DNA from 4 places in the Virgibacillus salarius genome. Region 4 is predicted to be linked to each of the others. Evidence: riboswitches for the same ligand, from Rfam matches in the RefSeq annotation. Region 4 holds a riboswitch; each other region holds the start of a gene.
What was found. A riboswitch is a leader RNA that binds a small molecule or an ion and turns the genes downstream of it on or off. The one in region 4 is predicted to bind S-adenosylmethionine.

Region 1: linked by a shared signal. The riboswitch ahead of ABDZ84_RS09565 (PLP-dependent aspartate aminotransferase family protein) and the one ahead of ABDZ84_RS01520 (methionine ABC transporter ATP-binding protein) in region 4 are both predicted to bind S-adenosylmethionine.
Region 2: linked by a shared signal. The riboswitch ahead of ABDZ84_RS06375 (YezD family protein) and the one ahead of ABDZ84_RS01520 (methionine ABC transporter ATP-binding protein) in region 4 are both predicted to bind S-adenosylmethionine.
Region 3: linked by a shared signal. The riboswitch ahead of ABDZ84_RS11920 (phosphoadenylyl-sulfate reductase) and the one ahead of ABDZ84_RS01520 (methionine ABC transporter ATP-binding protein) in region 4 are both predicted to bind S-adenosylmethionine.

What each region holds. Positions count from the first base shown of each region.
Region 1 covers NZ_BAAACY010000070.1:9,948-15,407, forward strand. Annotated here, with positions in the region: gene ABDZ84_RS09555 (YpmS family protein) at 1-590, opposite strand, end outside; gene ABDZ84_RS09560 (SGNH/GDSL hydrolase family protein) at 596-1,495, opposite strand; gene ABDZ84_RS09565 (PLP-dependent aspartate aminotransferase family protein) at 1,970-3,721, opposite strand; SAM riboswitch class I at 3,876-3,996, opposite strand; gene rarD (EamA family transporter RarD) at 4,132-5,034, opposite strand; gene megL (methionine gamma-lyase) at 5,200-5,460, shown strand, end outside.
Region 2 covers NZ_BAAACY010000043.1:28,043-33,502, reverse strand. Annotated here, with positions in the region: gene ABDZ84_RS06380 (glycoside hydrolase family 13 protein) at 341-2,113, shown strand; SAM riboswitch class I at 2,187-2,303, shown strand; gene ABDZ84_RS06375 (YezD family protein) at 2,398-2,559, shown strand; gene ABDZ84_RS06370 (bifunctional homocysteine S-methyltransferase/methylenetetrahydrofolate reductase) at 2,786-4,636, shown strand; gene metE (5-methyltetrahydropteroyltriglutamate--homocysteine S-methyltransferase) at 4,666-5,460, shown strand, end outside.
Region 3 covers NZ_BAAACY010000088.1:104,988-110,447, reverse strand. Annotated here, with positions in the region: gene ABDZ84_RS11940 (MBL fold metallo-hydrolase) at 1-1,091, shown strand, start outside; gene ABDZ84_RS11935 (TetR/AcrR family transcriptional regulator) at 1,220-1,792, shown strand; gene ABDZ84_RS11930 (DMT family transporter) at 2,176-2,526, shown strand; gene ABDZ84_RS11925 (DMT family transporter) at 2,526-2,840, shown strand; SAM riboswitch class I at 3,046-3,148, shown strand; gene ABDZ84_RS11920 (phosphoadenylyl-sulfate reductase) at 3,316-4,041, shown strand; gene ABDZ84_RS11915 (assimilatory sulfite reductase (NADPH) flavoprotein subunit) at 4,154-5,460, shown strand, end outside.
Region 4 covers NZ_BAAACY010000008.1:62,007-67,466, forward strand. Annotated here, with positions in the region: gene ABDZ84_RS01515 (methionine ABC transporter permease) at 40-690, opposite strand; gene ABDZ84_RS01520 (methionine ABC transporter ATP-binding protein) at 680-1,711, opposite strand; SAM riboswitch class I at 1,784-1,887, opposite strand; SAM riboswitch class I at 1,969-2,075, opposite strand; gene ABDZ84_RS01525 (NAD(P)/FAD-dependent oxidoreductase) at 2,265-3,320, shown strand; gene ABDZ84_RS01530 (ABC transporter substrate-binding protein) at 3,337-4,302, shown strand; gene ABDZ84_RS01535 (hypothetical protein) at 4,425-4,754, opposite strand; gene ABDZ84_RS01540 (anti-sigma factor) at 4,742-5,460, opposite strand, start outside.

The sequences.
Region 1 (5,460 bases), on a different contig from region 4:
AATTTGAATGCTAAGTTATTAGCGTCAAGGTCAATATGCTCAACAGCTACTTGAAAATTACTTTTTAGCTTCATATCTGTAACTGCAACATAGATAGCTTCATCTTTTGGATTTACCGTTACCCATTCGGGCATTGGTAAGTATTTATCAATATACTCCATAATTTTTTGGTTTGGTAATTCAAGTAATCCGATAGAGATCGATCTTTGCTTTAATATAATATCGCCATTATCTTGAACAAATGGCTCTAAATGAACAGATAATGGTACGGTTGTTGAAAATACTGGTAATTCACCAATTAAATGTACATCCTCACCTAACTCAATTCGATAGCGATGTTTTGTATCGTTGAGCATTTGATCGATATATGCGTTAATTAACTCATTCAAATTTTGTTTCGTCGTACGAACGACAAATTCTGAGCTTTCATCAGCTTTATCTGCATGTTGAGCCGGATAATCTACACGTGGTACTGGCCAAAAAATAAGTGCTAAAATAATGATTAATATGACAATGTTTAATGAAAGCAAGCCTATAAACCGCTTTTTCCACTTACTCCTCTTAGATCGACGTACGTTTCTTTCTGCCATATTACTCATCCTCTTTCATCTTCGTTTGTTAGGAAATCCAATACACGCTGGGCCATTCGCTTATAGCCGAGGTGATTCGGATGGAAATTATCTTCTGCAAATAGGTTTTCATCTGTGTTATCAAATAAATCTTTTGTCGGAATAAACGATACATTTTTTTTGCTAGCTGCTATTTCTTTCCCTGTATTATTCCAATTTTCAACAATGATTCCTAATTCCTTTATATCTTTAAAATATTTTTGGAATGGATTATAAAATCCTAATAAATAAATCTTTGTTTTCGGGTTAATTGTTTCAATTTTGGAAAAGATATGATGCAATCTTTCTTGATATTGTGCACGCTCTTTCGTGAAGTCTTCCATTTTTAAATTGGTAATGTTCTGCTTAAGGACTTGCATTATATCATTGGCTCCGATAGTTATTAATACTATATCAGATCGCTTAATCGAGGAAACAACTTCGGGTTTATCCAGTCTTTTAAGCAGCTGATCAGAGCGATTACCGCGGACACCTAGATTATCGAATGTTACTACTTTTTTATCCTTGTTAATAGCCCGTTCCAAAATCCCTACATATCCACCTTGTGCGGTTGAATCGCCAACTCCTTGTGTAAGGGAATCACCTATTGCTGTAACATGTGTTTTATTTGAAAAGAACTGAATGGTTTGTTCAACAGCACTTACTACCATTTCGGAGAATGGCTTTTCTTCCGTTTGATCATCTTGTTTTTCATCTTGATCTGTCTTAGTCGCTTCTTTCTGCTGATCCCCATTTGTTTTACTGTCTTTCTCCGAAATGATAACATCATTTAACTTTGGGTCAGGCTGATGTGTCAGGAAAAAGATAAGACTGATCCCTAAAAGCATCACAAAAATAGCACCGAAATAATAGTAGTTTTTCTTCATGTTTACTCACACCTATGCTGTTATGTTCATAACCTTTTTTCTTTATTGTCTCATGTATAAAATACATTCGAAAGTATTTCCTATATATATGTACTTCATAACTTGTTCAATGAAGGAAATAAAGTGAAACCTCAATCCGCTGGGGCTTTTGTCTATCCCTTACTGATTGCTAGTACCACAAGGGTATGACCTAAAGGACTTTCAATTAATCGGACATTTACTGACAGTCGATCCCCACATTTACCCATATTGGTTTTACTTTATTGCTTGAAGTAGGGATCTTACTGCCAGTTATATACGGGATAAAATAAGATCGCCTTCAATAACAGGCGATCAGTAAGGGAAGGTTATTTATAATTTTTCCAATCGGTAGTAAAAGTAAACCTCCTTTCTAAAAGTGAAACAGTTTTGTTACATAAATAATTAGTTCTAAATTTCTAAAATTAGTTTGATTCCAGCATACTGTTTGCTCGTTCAAACATGAGTGAGGTCAGAAGCATCGTCTTGTGATCGCAATGCTAAAAACTCGTCATAAGGATTTTTTGCGGTAATAACAGTGATCCCAGCTGCTTTGGCATATTCTAAAGTACTATTTTGATAAGGCTGTTCCAACCATACTATTTTTCCTTGTTTATTTATAACTTGTTCGATAACACCTGATGGGAGGTCTGATTGGAGAAACCATACAGCATCAAGCTCAGTTGGAATAGCTGATAAGTCTCTGAACACATGCTGAGATTCTTCAGTTGTTGAATGACTTATATAATAAAGCTCAAAACCAATAGATTGTAGCTGTTTGACTTTTTCCCTTTCTTTCTCTCCTGCATCTTCCCAGCCGTATACGGCAATGGTTTTTTTTCGTATATTTCCATTATTACGATCAAACGGAGAGCTAAGTAGCCAACTGATAGCGACGGAATCATTGGTTGTTATCGTTTTTGCTTCGCCAGTAGCTTCAGCGATAGCAGCATCTAAGGTGTATAATAAGTCGGTAACAGACTCCAAACCAATCGATAGACGAATTGTTTCCTCCGTAACACCACTAGTTTTTAATTCTTCAACGGTTAGTTGTTGATGCGTTGTTGAAGCAGGATGAATAATTAGTGATTTTGCATCACCAACATTAGCTACATGTGACCATAATTCAATACATTCAATTAATTGTCGTCCAGCTTCTCTCCCCCCTCGAATTCCAAAAGTGATGATAGATCCAGCACCTTCACTAAAATATTTTTTAGCTCGCTTGTTTGATGAATGGCTTTGTAAACCTGGGTAGTTCACCCATTCGATCGCAGGATTTTTAGCTAAGTATTCGGCAATTATCTGTGCATTTTTATTATGTTGAGGAATACGAAGATGCAAGGTTTCTAAACCCTGTAATAGTAAAAACGCATTATGCGGGCTAATACACGCACCAATATCACGCAATAATTGTACCCTTAATTTAGTAGCAAAAGCCGCAGGACCAACATCAATGAAACGGAGGCCATTATAGCTCTCATCTGGTTCTGTAAAGCCAGGGAATTTGCTGTTATTCCAATTAAACCTTCCGCCATCAACGACAACACCTCCAATGGTCGTACCATGTCCTCCTATCCATTTTGTAGCGGAGTGGACCACAACATCTGCTCCCCATGCTATCGGCTTAGCAATATAAGGTGCGAATGTATTATCAATTATTAAAGGAATATTATAAGAATGAGCTAAAGCAGCAATGGTCTCGACATCAAAGATGTGCAGACTAGGGTTCGTAATAATTTCACCGAAGATTGCTTTTGTTTTATCTGTGATAGCAGCTTCGACTTCATTCTTGTTCTTGCCATTAACAAATTTAACCGTTATACCATAGCGAGGAAGTGTGTTTGCAAATAGATTATAAGTACCACCGTATAAATTACTGTCAGCTATAATTTCATCTCCTGTACTAGCAACATTTAGGATAGCAAAGGTAATAGCTGCCATTCCAGATGCTGTTGCTACTGCTGCTACACCGTCTTCTAATTCGGCAATTCGTTGCTCGAAAGCATCTACGGTAGGGTTCCCTATCCGTGTATAAATGTTACCCGGTTCGGTAAGGCCAAATAGATTCTGTGCGTGCTCCGTGTCACGAAAAACATAGGATGTTGTTTGATAAATAGGGACAGCTCTAGAACCCGTGGTTGGGTCTGGCACCTGACCTCCGTGTAGTAATACTGTATCTGGTTGTTTCTGGTGAAATTTTGCCATTATTCATTCCTCCTAGGATAGTTTGTAGTTCTGTATTGCCACGACTAGTATTGACGTGGCCAGTTACTGAATAGCAATCCTTGTGTCTGGAGGAAGAGGGGGAAAATGAAAAAGCCCTCTTCCTAAGAAGAGGGCTTGGATTTAACCTTTCCTCCTCTTATCTTCCAGATCATAAAATGGATCTGTAGGATGTAGCACCGTAAAAAGCAATATTTCATCGCTTTTTGGTTGCTGGGCTTCACAGGGCCTATTCCCTCCACCGCTCTTGATAAGAGATGTATTTTTCTAAATTATTGAATATTATATAGGTGTACATAATCTTTTGTCAACCACTAGTTTTAAATCGTAACAAAAGGCAGGCATAATACCATCGCCAAAACGTAAGAAAACCTAGAGCATGTTATATCTTTTTATACATGCTTTTTCCTCAGTGGTCTTCGGTAGCTCGTAAGCATAAAGTTTACTAGAGCTATCCAAATGAACGCGAAAGCAATTAAATGAGCAGAAGTAAAGGCTTCTTTATATATAAATACGCCTAGTAATAACATTAATGTTGGTGCAATATATTGCAAGAATCCGACCATTGCTAAAGAAATGCGTTTCGCTCCACTTGCAAACAGTAACAAGGGAATTGCTGTCATAACACCTGCACCCATTAATAATAGGTTCGTAGATGAAAAGAATTCATGAAGCTGAAAGGCGTTATCAGGGTAAATGGCTAGGTAAATAATTGCGAAGGGGAGAATAAGCATGGTTTCAATGGTTAACCCTATCATTGGTCCGATATCGACCTTTTTCTTCAATAAACCATACAGTCCAAAGCTGATGGCAAGTAATAATGACACCCAAGGAAACACACCATAGCTTATCGTTAAATAAAGCACACCGATTCCTGCTAGAATAAATGAAATAGTTTGACGGAAAGTAAAGGCTTCTTTTAATACGATAATTCCTAGTAATATGCTTATAAGTGGATTAATATAATAGCCCAGACTTGCTTGAACAACATGATTACTATTAACGGCCCAAATAAATATTAACCAATTTAGACTAATTACTAGCGTAGCCAAAGAAATACCAAATAGCTTCTTTTTATTATGAAGCAATTCCTTCCATTCCTTCGTAAAATCCGACCATTTACGCATAATGAGAACAAGTAAAAATGTGAAGACGAAAGACCAAATAATGCGGTGAGCTAATGTTTCCCCTGGAGAAACATGGTCAAGAAGCTTCCAATAGATTGGTAGAAATCCCCATAATATGTATGCTGATGATGTGTAGATCATACCGTTCCGATCCTGATTAGCGTTCATAAGGTTTCATCCCTTCTTCCGGTATAAAGTAAATCTATTTTAGAATTGCTCCAGAAAAAAAGCAAAGATAACGTCTCTAAAGAAAACGTATTCATTTATGCGTTTATTTGAATAGGATATATATAGGTGGTCAGTTTACAAGAGTTTACGTGAGGAGGAATGGATGTGAAGAAGAAAGAAAAGCAATTGGAGACGAAGGTTGTTCATGAAGGTTATCATTCAGAAGAGATGTTAGGAAGTTTAGCAGCTCCTTTATTTCAAACCTCTACTTTTACATTTGATTCAGCAGAACAAGGAGAGCGGCGTTTTGCAAGGGAAGAGGATGGTTTTGTATATTCGCGTTTAGGTAATCCTACTGTACAGCTTTTGGAAGAGCGGATTGCGGCATTAGAAGGAGGGGAGCGAGGGTTGGCTTTTTCCTCTGGA
Region 2 (5,460 bases), on a different contig from region 4:
TATTAATTTGAAAGATTGCATTTTTAATGAAAACGTTTGCGCAATCTTTGTATATTAATTATACAGATTCTCTTTAAAAACACAACTGAAATTTAGAAACTTCATATTATTTACTCTTCTAATAATATAGCGCTTACATTATTAAATAAATAATGTTAAGATAATCGATAAAGTGAATCTTCAACCTGTTGGGGTTTTGTTTATCCCCCGCTTCCCTATATTGTTTTCATTTTATTGGTTGAAGTGTGGTCTTATCGTCAGTTATATATGGGATAAACATTCCTTAAATTTTCGTCTTATTTTTAAAATAGCGCAAACGATTGTACAAAGGAGGAGAAAAATGCACAAAGAAGCTATCTATCACCGACCAAAAAATAATTTCGCCTATGCATATGACTGTGATACATTACATATTTTCTTGCAAACAAAAAAGAGTGATATACAATCCATTGATCTTATCCATGGTGATCCTTATGATTGGATAGATGGTCAATGGCAGACAACCATAAAACCGATGGAAAAATCAGGCTCTACTCATTTCCATGATTTTTGGTTTACACAAGTAAAACCTACATTCCGAAGAATGCGTTATGCTTTCATTTGTTCTGACGATGAAGAATCCTATATTTACAGTGAGGGAGGATTTTTTACACATCTTCCTAAAGACATAGCTCATTATTTTTGTTTTCCATACTTGAACAAAACAGATGTTTTCAACCCACCTGACTGGGTTAAGAAAACAATATGGTACCAGATATTCCCTGAACGTTTTGCAAATGATAATGAGAAATTAAATCCTAAGGGAAGTTTACCTTGGAATTCAACCTGCCCTAGCCCCACTAATTTTTTTGGAGGAGATTTCCAAGGAATAATTAACCACCTTGACTATTTAGAAGCATTAGGAATTAATGGAATATACTTGACACCGATTTTTAAAGCGCACTCAAATCATAAGTACGATACGATAGATTACATGGAAATTGATCCACAATTTGGAGACAAGAAGCTGTTTCGTGAATTGGTTAAAAAATGTCATCAGCGTGGAATAAAAATAATGCTCGATGCTGTCTTTAATCATAGTGGATTTTACTTTCCTCCGTTCCAGGATGTACTAGAAAAACAGGAGCAATCAAGTTATACGGATTGGTTTCATATAAAAGATTTTCCTATCCGTACGGAACCAGTACCAAATTACGATACGTTTGCTTTTGTATCGACAATGCCCAAATTAAATACAGAAAACGCTGCAGTACGAAATTATTTATTACAAGTGGCTCGTTATTGGATTAAGGAATTCGACATTGATGGCTGGCGCTTAGACGTTGCTAATGAAATTGACCATTCTTTCTGGAGAGACTTCCGTCGTACAGTTAAAGAGGCCAAACCAGATGCCTATATTTTAGGTGAGATTTGGCATGATTCAATGCCTTGGCTACATGGAGACCAATTTGATGCAGTTATGAATTATCCATTTACAAACAGTGTCATTGATTTTTTTAGCAAAAATGAAATAAAAGCATCTGACTTTACAGCGTCAATTTCAACATTACTGCATATGTACCCACGAAATATTAATGAAGTAGCCTTTAATCTCTTGGATAGTCATGACACGCCTCGCGTGTTAACATTAGCAAATGGTAATGTAGAAAAAGTAAAATTAATGTATTTATTTCAACTATCATTTGCGGGAACACCCTGCATTTATTACGGTGATGAAATTGGCATGCAAGGTGGTGAAGATCCTGGATGTCGCTCATGTATGGAATGGAACACCAACAGGCAAAATCTTGAACTATTTCAATTCATTCAAACACTCATCACATTGCGAAAAACAGATCCCCTTTTTGGCAATTATGGTAATTTCAGATTTATTTATGATGATAATGAAGCAAATCTTATTTGCTATGAAAAAAGGAATATAAATAGGCGCCTAGTTTTTATTTTACACGCAGGAAAAATGAAAACAAAGCTTAGCATCCATTCTATCATGGACGAGACTAAATCTATTAGTGAATGGTTCCTATCAAAACAAGGAATGATCAGGAAAGCATTGGATTCTAAAACCGATCCATTAATAATACAGCCACTTAGCTATCGTATTTTTGAAATGTAATAATTTTTTAAAATTTTCTCTTGACAGTCTATTTACTTTCTAAGATAATGAGTACAATCAAAACTTCATAATTTACCTATCGAGAGTCAGGGGAGGAAACTGGTCCATTGATCCTGCGGCAACCATACTCATTCAAAAAGAGTAATACGGTGCTAAATCCAGCAAACGAAAGTTGTTTGAAAGATGGGAACTGTAATGTATAAGCCAATCAAACCTCTTTCAATCTGAAAAGAGGTTTTTATTTTTTTCTCTAACTATTTTGGTGATTTAAAAGGAGGGATCAGATGGCACAGATCGATGATACGAAAATAAACGATATTATTTCAGCAATTCAAAGGGTCGAGTTTGGATCATTAGTAATTACGGTTCATGAAGGAGAGGTTACACAAATTGACACAACGGAGAAAAAACGCTATCCATTAAAACCAAAAGTAAAGAGAAAGTGATAGGAAAATAATTCTTTCACTTCTTTCATTATTACTCCACTTTGTTCGTATGTTGCGCTTATTGGAACACCAATGGCCATATTTGCAAAGTCGAAGTAAAGCTACTTAAATAACTTTCGCTTATGCTGATTAGACGACTAAAGGCACCCACTTGAAGAAGAATATATTCTTCGTATTAGTAGGGTGTCTTTTTTTAAATAAAAATTGGAAAGGAGTGTGATGAGAGATGGATTTATTAACTGAATTAGATAGAAGAATCCTTATTGGTGATGGTGCAATGGGGTCTTTACTTTATTCCTATGGAGTGGATCACTGCTTTGAAGAATTAAATCTTACATTAGAAGAACAAATTGCACAAATTCACCAAGCATATATTCATGCTGGTGCTGATTTAATTCAAACAAATACGTATGGTGCCAATTATATTAAGCTCGCCAGATATGGATTAGAGGATCAAGTAAAAAAAATCAATACAGCCGCTATAAAAATAGCAAAGCAAACGGCTAGTGAGGATGTATTTGTGCTTGGAACGATTGGTGGTATACATGGTACACAAACACTTCAAGCCACGAATGATGAAATTAAGAGAAGCTTTAGAGAACAGTTATATTGTTTACTATTGGAGGGGGTAGACGGTCTAATCTTAGAAACCTACTACGATCTAGAAGAGTTGACAACTGTACTTGAAATAGCTAGAGAAGAGACAGCGCTACCAATTATAGCGAATGTATCCATGCATGAGGCAGGTATACTACAAAACGGCATCCCTTTACCAGAGGCATTACAACGGTTACAAAACACAGGAGCAGATATTGTCGGAATTAATTGCCGCTTAGGTCCATTTCATATGCTTGATTCTTTAAAGGAGGTCCCTTTACTAGAAAGGTCATTTCTTGCAGCTTATCCAAATGCTAGTCTTCCTGCATATCGTGACGGAAAACTTATCTATGAAAATGAGCCAGATTATTTTAAAAGCTGTGCCAAAGATTTTCGTAATGAAGGGGTAAGGCTTCTTGGAGGATGTTGTGGAACAACTCCCGCCCATATTCAAGCAATTGCAGAGGGCGTTAAAGATTTAGAGCCGTTACAGGAAAAAGAAGTAATTCCTAAAGCAGAACCGATTGAAATTCGTAATAGTCCAATAGATAAAGAGCCCCGCTTAATAGATATGGTAAAGCAAAGACATTCTATTATCGTTGAATTCGACGCACCGAAACACTTAGATACGGAGGAGTATTTGGAAGGGATTAGAGCTTTAGATAAAGCAGGTATTGATGCAATTACACTTGCTGACAATTCATTGGCAACACCTAGAATCAGCAATATAGCAATCGCTGCAAAAATCAAACAGGAAATTGGTATCAAACCACTCGTGCATTTAACTTGTAGAGATCGCAATTTAATCGGATTGCAATCACATCTAATGGGATTACATGCACTTGAGATCAATGAAATCCTAGCCATTACTGGAGACCCTACTAAAATAGGAGATTTCCCTGGGGCAACATCGGTTTTCGACCTAACATCACTTGACTTAATTAAACTCATAAAACAATTTAATCAAGGTTTGTCATTCTCTGGTAAATCACTTAGACAACCTACTAAGTTTCAAGTTGGTGCGGCCTTTAATCCCAATGTTGCAAGACTAGATAAAGCTGTTAAGAGAATGGAAAGAAAAATAGATCGAGGTGCTGATTACTTTCTAACACAACCAATATACAGTAAAGAAAAAATTATCGAGCTTGCCGAAGAAACACAGCATATAGATAAGCCAATATATGTAGGCATTATGCCATTGACATCAACCAAAAATGCAGAATTCCTGCACAATGAAGTACCAGGAATTAAAATGCCAGAAATTATTCGGCAACGAATGAAAAACGTAGCAGTAGATAAGCAACAGTCCATCAAGCAAGGAATTGAGATTGCAAAGGAATTGCTTGATACTGCGCTAACACATTTCCAAGGCATCTATTTAGTAACCCCATTTATGCGTTATGACATCAGTATACAATTAGTAAACTATATCCATAAATCTTTAGAGATAAACCATTCATCAATGATGAAACGAATATAACCAAAATACAAATTACAGGAGGAAAAAGAATGACATTTACTGCAATTAGCTCTAACTTAGGTTACCCAAGAATTGGAGAAAAAAGAGAATGGAAACGAGCGCTGGAAAGCTTTTGGAAGGAAGAAATTACAAAAGAACAATTAATTAAAGAAACAGATAAAATCAGGTTAAAAAATTTGAAAAAGCAACAGGAGCTTGGCATTGATCTAATACCAGTTGGTGACTTCTCTTTCTATGATCATGTGCTTGACACATCAGCAATGTTCGGTGTTATTCCAGAACGTTTTTCTTACAATGGTGGAAAGGTTGATTTAGAAACCTATTTTGCTATTGCCCGTGGAACTAAAGATGCTGTTGCTTCAGAAATCACCAAGTGGTTTAATACGAACTATCATTATATTGTTCCCGAATTGGAACATGCACAGCCTATACTAACAGAAAATCGTCCACTTGCTTTTTATAAGGAAGCAAAAGAAGAATTAGGTATCGACGGTAAACCTGTAATCTTAGGCCCAATCACATATTTAAGCTTAGCAAAGGGGTATAAAGAGGAAGAATTCGATGAATTACTGGATGTGTTTGTTCCATTGTATCTGCAAATATTGGAGGAATTAGAATCAGCAGGAGCTACATGGGTCCAGATAGACGAGCCTATCTTTGGAACCAAATTAGATGATGCAGTGATTCAAAAAGCAAAAAAAGTCTATACGCAATTCTGCGAAGCAGCACCAAAACTAAAACTCATTTTACAGACATACTTTGAACATGTGATCAATTATGAATCTATTATTGAATTCCCTGTTGCAGCAATCGGTCTTGACTTT
Region 3 (5,460 bases), on a different contig from region 4:
TCGGTAATGTCCAACTCAAAGCAATACATACTCCTGGTCATACACCAGAACACATGGCATATGAGCTAACAGATAAGGCGACAGCCAATTTGCCAATGGGGATATTTACGGGTGACTTTGTTTTTGTAGGAAATGTAGGTCGCCCAGATCTTCTTGAAAAGGCGTTAGGTGTGAAAGACTCTGCTGATAAAGGAGCTCGGCAGCTGTTTAAGTCGCTACAAAGGTTCAAACAATATGCTGATTATATACAGATTTGGCCAGGTCATGGAGCTGGAAGTGCATGTGGTAAAGGTCTTGGCTCCATACCTACTAGTACAGTAGGATACGAGCGAATGTATAATCCGGCATTTCAGTTTACAGAGGAGCAGCCCTTTGTGGACTTTTTGCTTCATGGCCAACCAGAACCACCCGCTTATTTTGCCAAGATGAAAGCAATAAACAAAAGGGGAATGACACCGTTAGCCAATGTGCCTGCCGGTGTAGAATTTCAATTACAGGGAGACTGTATCGCAGAATTAGCAAAAGACAAGAAAAATATAGTCATTGATACTCGAAATGCTATCGATTATGCTAATGCTAGTCTTCCAGGAACAATAAACCTTCCATATCCCGGGTTATTTGCTGATTGGATAGGTAAGCTCGTTGATTATGAGTCCAACATCTATTTCATAGCTGAGCCATATCGCTTTGATGAATTAAGAGAAATCGTTATAAGCATTGGTATGGATAAGCTTAGGGGGTTTTTCTCTACATCGTTAATTCAAACGGCATCCAGTCTACGTTCGTACCAAAATCAATCACCAACAGAGATTGAACGAAGGTTTCAAAAGAATGAAGTGCAAATTTTGGATGTGCGTTATCAAGATGAATGGGAGGAAGCACGCATTCCAGAAGCAATACATGCTTCGCTGCCACATGTAAAGGAGCGAGTCAAAGAGCTGTCCACAAGTAAGCCGATAGCTGTTCACTGTGCCTCTGGAAAGCGTTCTGCGATAGCCGCAAGTATATTATTAAATGAAGGCTTTGAAGTAATTAATATACGAGGCGGAATGCTACAATGGAAAAATGAGGATTTAGGTTGGACGAAATAGGATAGTAAAACGATTCCTTCCGTCAAGTTTTTGAAGAAACAAGAGAGATGCTTGACAGGAAGGAATTTATCCTATAAAATGACTGAAAGTCAGTCAAGAGAAATGAATACTATGAAAGGGGCGGTGATATGGATAATAAAAAGGAAAAAATTACGAAGTCTGCTATTCATGTGTTTCGTGAAAAAGGGATAGAAAAAACAAAGGTTTCCGACATTGTAAAAGGCGCAGGCATCGCACAAGGAACCTTTTATTTATATTTTCCCTCGAAACTTGCAGTTATGCCTTCAATTGCTGAAGTGATGGTAGAACGAATCGTAGAAGAAATGGAGCGAAAAGTAAATCGAGAAACGGCATTTACGGATCAATTAGGTCAAGTCGTCTCCATTATATTTGACCTGACAAAGGAATATCGGGAAATATTTGCGCTGATTTTTGCTGGATTAGCCTCAAGTGACTATTTGAGTGAGTGGGAAAAAATCTATGAGCCTTATTATGCCTGGATGCAAGAATTTCTTGAGCAACCAAAGGCTGCTAGTAAATTACGAGATTCGATTGATATTAACGGAACAGCTAAATTACTAATTGGCCTAATTGAATCGGCCGCTGAACAATCCTATCTGTATGACCAACAAGACGAGGAGTCTGCTAAACAAAAACAACGAGAAGTCTTAGAATTTGCATTACATGCATTATGTAAGTAATTGGACTTGGTGTAATCCAAGTTTTTTATTATAAGTTAAGAAAGTATAAAATCAGTGCAATGACTGCGTTAAGCCAAGTAGTTATTTTGAAATGTTTGATGTATATTGGCAATGCCCCTACGAATTACTTCGCTTTCCGCGGGCACGGCTTCAACTAACTTTGCAAAGAAGAACACGTTGCAAAGTTAGCTGAAGGACAAACCCCACGGAAAGGGAAGTGGGCAGCCGGAGTGGTGGTCAAGCAATAGCTATTATTCCATAATAGCTACTAGAGGAAGCGTAAATCTGAGCATTTAGTGATAAGGACTGAGCGAATTTTGCTCCGGTTTTCTAAAAATATAATGACTGAAAGTCAGTCATGTGGTAAAGGATGAAATACAGAAATGAATAAATCATGGATATATGTTGTATTAACGAGTGTTTTTGAATTGATCTGGATCTATGGATTTAATACCGCTAACGCTTGGTGGCATTGGGTCCTAATCATAGGAGCTATCCTTTTAGATCTCCATTTCCTGTCTAAAGCTTGTGAAAATCTACCAACAGGTACCGTATATGCGATATTTGCTGCTGCGGGAACAGTAGGTACAGCCATCATGGATATTTACTTGTTTGGTGGAAGTTTAAATGTAGGAAAAATGTTCTTTATGTTGATTCTAGTTCTAGGGGTTATTGGCTTAAAACTTTCTGATCAACCGGAACAGTCTGAAGCGACAAAGGGGGTTCAATCCTAATGGGTTGGTTATTTATTGCGAGTGCATCTGTATTTGAAATGTTAGGTGTCTTAGGTTTACGTCTCTATAGTCAACAGAAGACTATACGAAATGGACTGCTTTATATTGGTGGATTAGGTGGTTCATTCATCTTTTTATATGCATCCTTCTCGTATTTACTTGTAAGTGTGGCATATTCTGTGTTTATTGGCATTGGAACGGCCGGTGCGGTATTGATGAACATGATTTTCTTTGGTGAATCTACGAATAAGTATCGAATTGCTAGTTTGATTGCGATTATTATTGGAGTTACCGGGTTAAAAGCATTATCATAAGCATATTAGAATACACATGCTTTTGGGAGAATAGTACGTTCACATTTAGGTGATTCTTTTCATGATCTAAAAAAATTTATTGTCACATCTGGCTTGTTTTTTGTATATAACATGAATATCAAACTATTCTCATGTTTTGGAAAAAGGCATTGACTTTTTCTGGAAAACCATTTAATATATCAAACAATACAGTCATAGATTTTAATTCTTATCAAGAGAGGTGGAGGGAAAAGGCCCTTTGAAGCTTCGGCAGCAGGTTATTCTAACACTGTGCCAATTCCTACAGACAATGGTCTGATAGATAAGAAGAGTGCAAGATACCGTACAAATTACTCTTCTTATCACATGGATAGGAAGAGTTTTTCATAGCATGTTTATGTTTGCCTCACTGCCTATTTCCAGTACATTTGTTTGCCTAGACCTTACGCCTTTATTTTTAAGAATAACGTAGGAGGGATAATGCGTGACAAGTCATATGCTGTCATATCAAGATTTTACTGTTGATCCTTTTAAAGATTTTCTCCCTGAGGATGAAACGAAAGGAGCCTCTACCATTTTAAGTTGGGCATATGAGCAATATGGGGATTCCATCGTTTATGCATGTAGCTTTGGCGCAGAAGGTATGGTGCTAATTGATTTAATAGCAAAGGAGAAATCCGATGCAGAGATTGTCTTTCTAGACACAGGGTTACATTTTCAAGAAACGTATGATCTCATCGATGAAGTGAAAAAAAGGTACCCTGATTTGCGGATTCGCTTAAAGCAGCCTGATTTGACAGTGGAAGAACAGGCAGCAAAGCATGGCTCAGCCTTGTGGAAGCGACAGCCAGATCAATGTTGTTTCATTCGTAAGATCAAGCCTCTTGAAGAAGAACTAGATAAGGTACCTGCTTGGATATCTGGACTTCGTAGAGAGCAGTCACCAAGTCGTAGTAAAACAGACTTTGTGAATAGGGATGAACGATTTAAAAGCATTAAAATATGTCCGTTAATTTATTGGACTTGGGACGATGTATGGAATTATATTCAAAAACAACAATTGCCCTATAATGAACTGCATGATAGAAATTATCCAAGTATTGGGTGTATTCCTTGTACCTCCCAAGTAGCCGACTCTGATGATTTACGTGCAGGTAGATGGACGGGGCAAACGAAAACGGAATGTGGCTTGCACACCACGGTTAATAAAAGCGAATCGTGATGATCTGAGTATTCATCTTTTTTATTTCGTTTAATTCCTAGTAAATTAATTGGTATACTAAGTATTTGATTGTATAGGTATAAAAAAGAACTTAATAGTGAGGTGGAACGTGTTGTCGTTGAATGTAACAAATAGCCCTTTTAATCACGAACAAATAGAACAATTAAATCTCCTGTTACCTACTTTAACGGATCATCAAAAGGTTTGGCTAAGTGGTTACCTTTCAGCTTTTATATCAAAAGAAGTCCAATCTGGTAATCCAGACCCCCAAGCCGTCAGTCAAGCAACGAATGCTGGCACAGATCCGAGAGAAGTAACCGTATTATATGGATCGGAGACAGGGACTGCCCGCTCATTAGCAGAATCGATGGCTGAAAAGCTAGACGCAGCGAATTTTTTGGTAACTTGCTCCGCGCTTGATGACTTTAAGCCAAAGAAATTAAAGAAGACAGAGGATGTATTAATTATAACGGCAACCCATGGAGAAGGTGATCCACCGGATAATGCGATCTCTTTCTATGAATTTCTTCACAGCAGAAAAGCACCTAAATTGGATCATTTGCGTTTCGCAGTGCTAGCGCTCGGTGATGAGTCGTATGAATTTTTCTGTCAAACAGGAAAAGACTTTGATAAACGCCTAGAAGAATTAGGTGGAGAGAGGCTATATGACCGAGTAGATTGTGATTTGGATTTTGATGAGCAAGCGTCTGAGTGGATGACGGGAGTACTCGGGGTTTTAAAGCAGTCATCTGAAGTTGTTGACAATACCGTTCTAGCAGGTCAACAAACGGCAGGCACGTTCGTTTCCGAACAACCTGGTTTTTCAAGAACAAATCCATTTATGGCCGAGGTTGTGGAGAATATTAATTTAAGTGGTCGCGGTTCCAATAAGCAAACCCGCCATCTAGAATTGTCCATTGATGGGTCTGGCTTTACCTTCAAACCAGGAGATAGCTTAGGGATATTTCCGAAAAATGACCCCGTATTAGTCGATCAACTTATGAAGGCGATGAATTGGGATGCAGAACAAACTGTATCTGTGAATAAACAGGGGGAAATTAGGTCATTACGAGAAGCTTTACTTTCCCATTTTGAGATTACGGTTTTAACGAAGCCACTAGTAGAAAAGGCAGCTACATTATTTGCTAATGAAGCATTAACCGATCTATTAACAGCAAGCAATAAGGAAAATTTAAAGTCGTATCTTGAGGGAAGGGATGTTCTAGATTTAGTAACCGATTTTCCGCCTAAGAAGCTGCTGGCTGAGGATTTTGTCAGCATATTACGGAAGCTACCTGCTCGTCTTTATTCCATTGCCAGCAGCTATGAAGCCAACCCTGATGAAGTTCATCTAACTGTTGGTACGGTAAATTATTTTGCTCATGGGCGTGAACGTGCGGGCGTCTGCTCCAGTCAAGT
Region 4 (5,460 bases):
TAAAAAATAGCTAGAAAAAAGCGTTCAAATTAATAGTCATTACCGACGTCTAATTTTTTTAGAAATGAAATTGCCTGTAGATTGTAAGCCTTGAACCATAATAACGAGAATCCCTACGGTGATAATCATAACCAATGTATCAAAGCGTTGATATCCGTAAGTAATAGCTAAGTCGCCAAGGCCTCCACCCCCTACTGCACCTGCCATGGCAGATGCACCTACGAGTCCAATGGTGGCAATCGTAATACCCAATAACAAGGAGCTAAGCGCTTCTGGAATAAGGAAGCGCATAATTATCTGTTTAGGTGTTGCACCCATAGCCTGTGCTGCCTCCATCACACCTGGATCAACCTCTAGTAGTGAATTTTCTATTAATCGAGCAATATATGGGCCAGCATATAAAATCATTGGAACAATAGCTGCCGCAGTTCCAATTGAAGTTCCAACTACCAAACGAGTAAATGGTATGACAGCAACCATTAAGATAATAAACGGAATAGATCGGAACACATTTATAATGGCATTTAATACGGTAAAAACTGCTTTATTTTCCCATAAATGACCTTTTCTTGTGACAACAAGTAAAATCCCTAAGATTAGACCAATTACAAACGAAAAAAGCAAGGAAACGCCAACCATTACAATAGTCTCCCATAATGCTTCCACAATTTGTTGACCATTAACTAACATCTGCTAGCACCTCCTTTACCGTTACCTTCTGTTGGTGAATATGCATGATAGCACGATTTATTTCATTTTCATCACCATCTAGTTTGACGATTAAATTGCCAAATGGTGTTCCCTGTAGCTCCGTAATACTGCCAAATAACACATTTACATCAACCGCATATTGCTTAGCAATTTCTGATAATAGCGGTCGTCCCGTCGATTCCCCAAGGAATACAATTCGATAAATTTTCTGACGTTGATCCAGCACTTTTAACAGCTCATATACGGATCTAGGAATATCATCATGCATCACAGACCGTACAAATTTATGTGCAATCTCTGTCTTTGGCTGTGCAAACACTTCGAATACGGAACCTGCTTCTACTACTTTCCCCTCATCCAATACCGCTACCTTATCGCAAATCTCGCGAATAACCCCCATTTCATGCGTAATAATCAAAATGGTTAGGTTATATTCTTCATTTATCTTCTTTAGCAGCTGTAAAATTGATTTCGTAGTTTCTGGATCTAGTGCTGAAGTTGCTTCGTCACATAATAATACCTTTGGCTTCGTAGCAAGGGCACGAGCAATTCCTACACGCTGCTTTTGTCCACCAGATAGTTGATCTGGATAATTATCTGCTTTATCTTTTAATCCAACAAACTCTAGTAGTTCTATAACCCGACGCTTCACTTCATCTTTTGGTACATTAGCAAGTAATAACGGCATCGCTACATTTGCGAATACTGTTTTAGCATTTAATAAATTAAAATGCTGAAAAATCATCCCGATGCTTCGTTTAGCTTCACGTAGATCCTTTGGAGAAAGGCTTAGCAAATCTTGATTATTAACCGTTACTTTTCCCGAAGAGGGACGTTCTAATAGGTTCACACAACGAATAAGGGAACTTTTCCCAGCACCACTAAAACCGATAACACCAAAGATTTCACCTTTTTCAATGTGCAAATTCACATCTTCTAATGCCTTTATTTGTTGTTGCTTTCCATTATAAATTTTACTTACACGTTCAAACGTAATCATGATGTATCACTCCTTTATGTCTGTACTAAAAATGCCTCTTCAGTTAAGAAGAGGCATCCATATACTATCCTCTTCTTATCTTTCAAGCTCTTAGCTTGCTGGATTTGGCACAGTACTTCATAGAGTCTGTTGCCGAGGTTTCAAAGGGCCAGTCCCTCCACCTCTCTGGATAAGAAGTTACGCTATAAAATTTTGTTCCGAATAAAAAAATCCCTCCTTGTTTGTAAGAAGAGATTTCCATATCTATTGGCGCTCTCTTCTTATTTTCCAAGCACAAATGACTTGTTGGATTTGGCACAGTACTTTGTAAAGTCCGCTGCCGAGGCTTCAAAGGGCCAATTCCCTCCACCTCTCTGAATAAGAAGTTTATATTTTGTAATTGATATATACAATACTACGCTTGCGACATCCTGTCAATTACTATTTGAAAATTTTTTATAAACCTGTCATTTATTTTTCTAACCGTTTATTGCTTTACTAAAAAAATTCTGTATAATTAGTCATAGTGATAATGATTCTCATTATCATCAATGGCGAAGGAGGTAATTATAATATGCAACATTTAGATATTACAGATGTAACTATTGTTGGTGGTGGACCAGCAGGTTTATATGCATCTTTTTATAGTGGCATGAGGGATTTATCAACTCGTATTATAGAATATCAACCAAAGCTTGGTGGTAAGGTACACGTATATCCAGAGAAAATGATTTGGGATGTAGGTGGATTAACTCCTGTAACTGGAGCTACCTTAATTGATCAAATGGCAGAGCAAGCATTGACATTCGATCCTGAAGTCATTCTCAACGAAAAAGTTACAAAAATAGAGAAAAATGAAGATAACCTATTTGTATTAACTTCCCATTCTGGTAATCAATATTTAAGTAAAACAGTAATTCTTGCAGTTGGTGGCGGTATATTAAATCCAATTAAAATTGATATTGAAGGTGCAGATCGATTTGAGGTAACAAATCTGCATTATACCGTACAAAGTCTTGAGCATTTCAAAAATAAAAACATTATCATATCTGGTGGGGGAAACTCAGCCATTGATTGGGCTAACGAATTAGAACCAATAGCTAAGCAGCTACATATGGTGCATCGTAAAAATGAATTTACAGGACATGAAGCACATATTTCGCAAATCATGAATTCTACAGCTAACATCCATTTTAATTCAACCATTGAGAAGTTGCATGCTAATGCACAAGGCGATCAAATCGAAGCCGTGGAAATACGAAACCACGAGACAAATCAAGAAGAAGAAGTGAAAACAGATGCGCTTATCATTAGCTATGGCTATGAACGAGAATTAACGTTTATTAAAGAAAGCCCTTTAAATATTGAAATAGAAAGGGATTTCTTTGTAAAAGGAACCTCGAAATCAGCTACTTCCATTGAAGGTCTTTATGCAGCTGGTGATATCTTATCGTTTGATGGGAAGGTACACTTAATTGCTGGAGCATTTGTAGATGCAGCGAATGCCGTTAATCAAGCAAAACTATTATTAGAACCTGATGCAACAGCAAAAGCAAGGGTATCTTCACATAACGATAAATTTAATTCAAGAAATAAAGCGCTATTAAGGCATCTATATCAAAAATCATAAGCTAAGGAGATTGAAAATGATTAAAAAATTGCGCTTACCAGTTTTTCTAGTTATTCTTGCTGTCTTCTTATCAGCATGTGGTGGTAATAATAGCTCAGAAGAAGAATCAGAAAATCAAGATAGCAATGAAGATAATAATAAACAAGAAGAAATGCGTAGTTTTGAAACCGCTAAAGGGAATGTCGATATACCAGTTAAACCAAAACGAATTGTCACCGACTACTACGGGGGCGAACTACTGTCCGTAGGTGCAAACGTAGTAGGTGCTGAACCAACAGCATTTGATAATCCATTTATATCAGATTTATTAAAGGATGCAACAGATGTTGGCTATCCACTCAATGAAGAAAAAGTATTATCGCTAAAACCGGATCTAATCGTCGTTATGTATGATGATAATTACGAGGCATTATCTAAGATCGCTCCAACCATTCATATCCCATACGGTACTACATCCGATGTAGAAGAAACCGTTAAGCTATTCGGTGACATCACAGGTAAGCCGGATCAAGCAGAAGCATTCCTCACTGACTTTCATAAAAAAGGAGAGGAAGGTCGTAAAAAATTAGAGGGTGTTATCGAGCCGGATGAAACATTTGGCATTTATGAGCTTACAAACAAAGGGGAATTGTGGACCTTTGGTGATAATTCGGGTAGAGGTGGACAAGCCTTGTATAATGCGCTCAAATTAAAGATGCCAGAGAAGAACAGTGAAGGAGAAAGTACGAAACAGCTTTCTCTAGAGGTACTCCCTGACTATGCAGCTGATTATATGTTCTTAACCACGTATGACCCTGAAAATGAAGGGACAGCTTTACAAGACTTGAAAGATTCTGCTGTTTGGAAAAATTTACAAGCTCATAAACAAGATCAAATCTTCTATAATGACTTTGATATTTTTTATCGTTACGACCCAATTGCAGTAAAGAAACAAATTGATTTATTCGTTGAGATGATTATCGAACGTAAAGAAAATCAGTAATCAAGTAAAACAAACTACTTGTTGGTCACTTACCAGCAAGTAGTTTGTTTAATATAAAGATGGACTACTCCAAGATTTCTAGTATTTCTCTGTTTTCCATGTGAAAAACGTTTTTACTTTCCTCATGGCTTTGGATAAATGCTTAGCTCAAAGAAACCGACGATAACAATACAAAATGCGGTAAATACATAAATACTGAATGCTAACAAGGTAAAGGTTTTTTTAAAATTTATTCTTGTTAAACTAATTAAACCAAAAAGTGTACCAAGAAAGGGTAGTACACCAAAGAAGATATTCGTAAGTCCCGCAACTTCACCGAAGGTTAGTAAAAAAATATTTAAATAGGCTAATGTAAGCAATGCACATATAAAAGACGCGATACCAAATTTCGTTTCTCTTAATTTTAGTCGTTTCTTTTTTTCTTTTCTATGAAATAAACTTACCAATTCCATAATCGCACCTCCCCTATATGAATCGCTCGAATTGCTTCATTTTCTTGTAGTTTTAATATCTCTTTTGTAGGTCCTGTAAGTACCCCGGCATAAACATGAATCCCATGGTTCATTAAATAACTAATCCGATCATTCAGCTCTAATGATTTTGCATGGGAAATGGCTACCGCTTGCTCTTCATATTTTTCTAGTAAATGAAGACTATCTAAGAATTGTGCTTCATTTGATTTTGAATTATTGTACGGTGACCAAGCATCAGGATCTGTTTGGGCAGGATAACCGATTGGCGCCAGATATCTTCCTTCTAGATCTTTACCTGTGGATTCTAAACCAGTATCTATAGCATACCATCGCCATTCCACATCCATTCCATCTACGATGTCTGGCATTTCATCTGGGTTTGTAAGTTTATTTAGTGAGACATATATTTCAGAAACAGTTCCTTCTGGCAGTTTTTCAAGTGTATCCCAAGCTGTATTATCTCGATTCGTAATCGTTGCTTTAGGGTGATATAGTTTTTTTGTATCAAAATATGGGATTCGCTCTTTCGGAGATTCTGTAATATAGTTTCGTACTGGCATTTTTGCATCATCGAATAGATATTTGACCTGCCACTCCCCTTGCTTTATATCCTTTTTGCCAATTCGTTTGAAAAGATCCATCTGAACTTGAAAATGAAATAAATTAATCTGCTCCTCTATCTCCA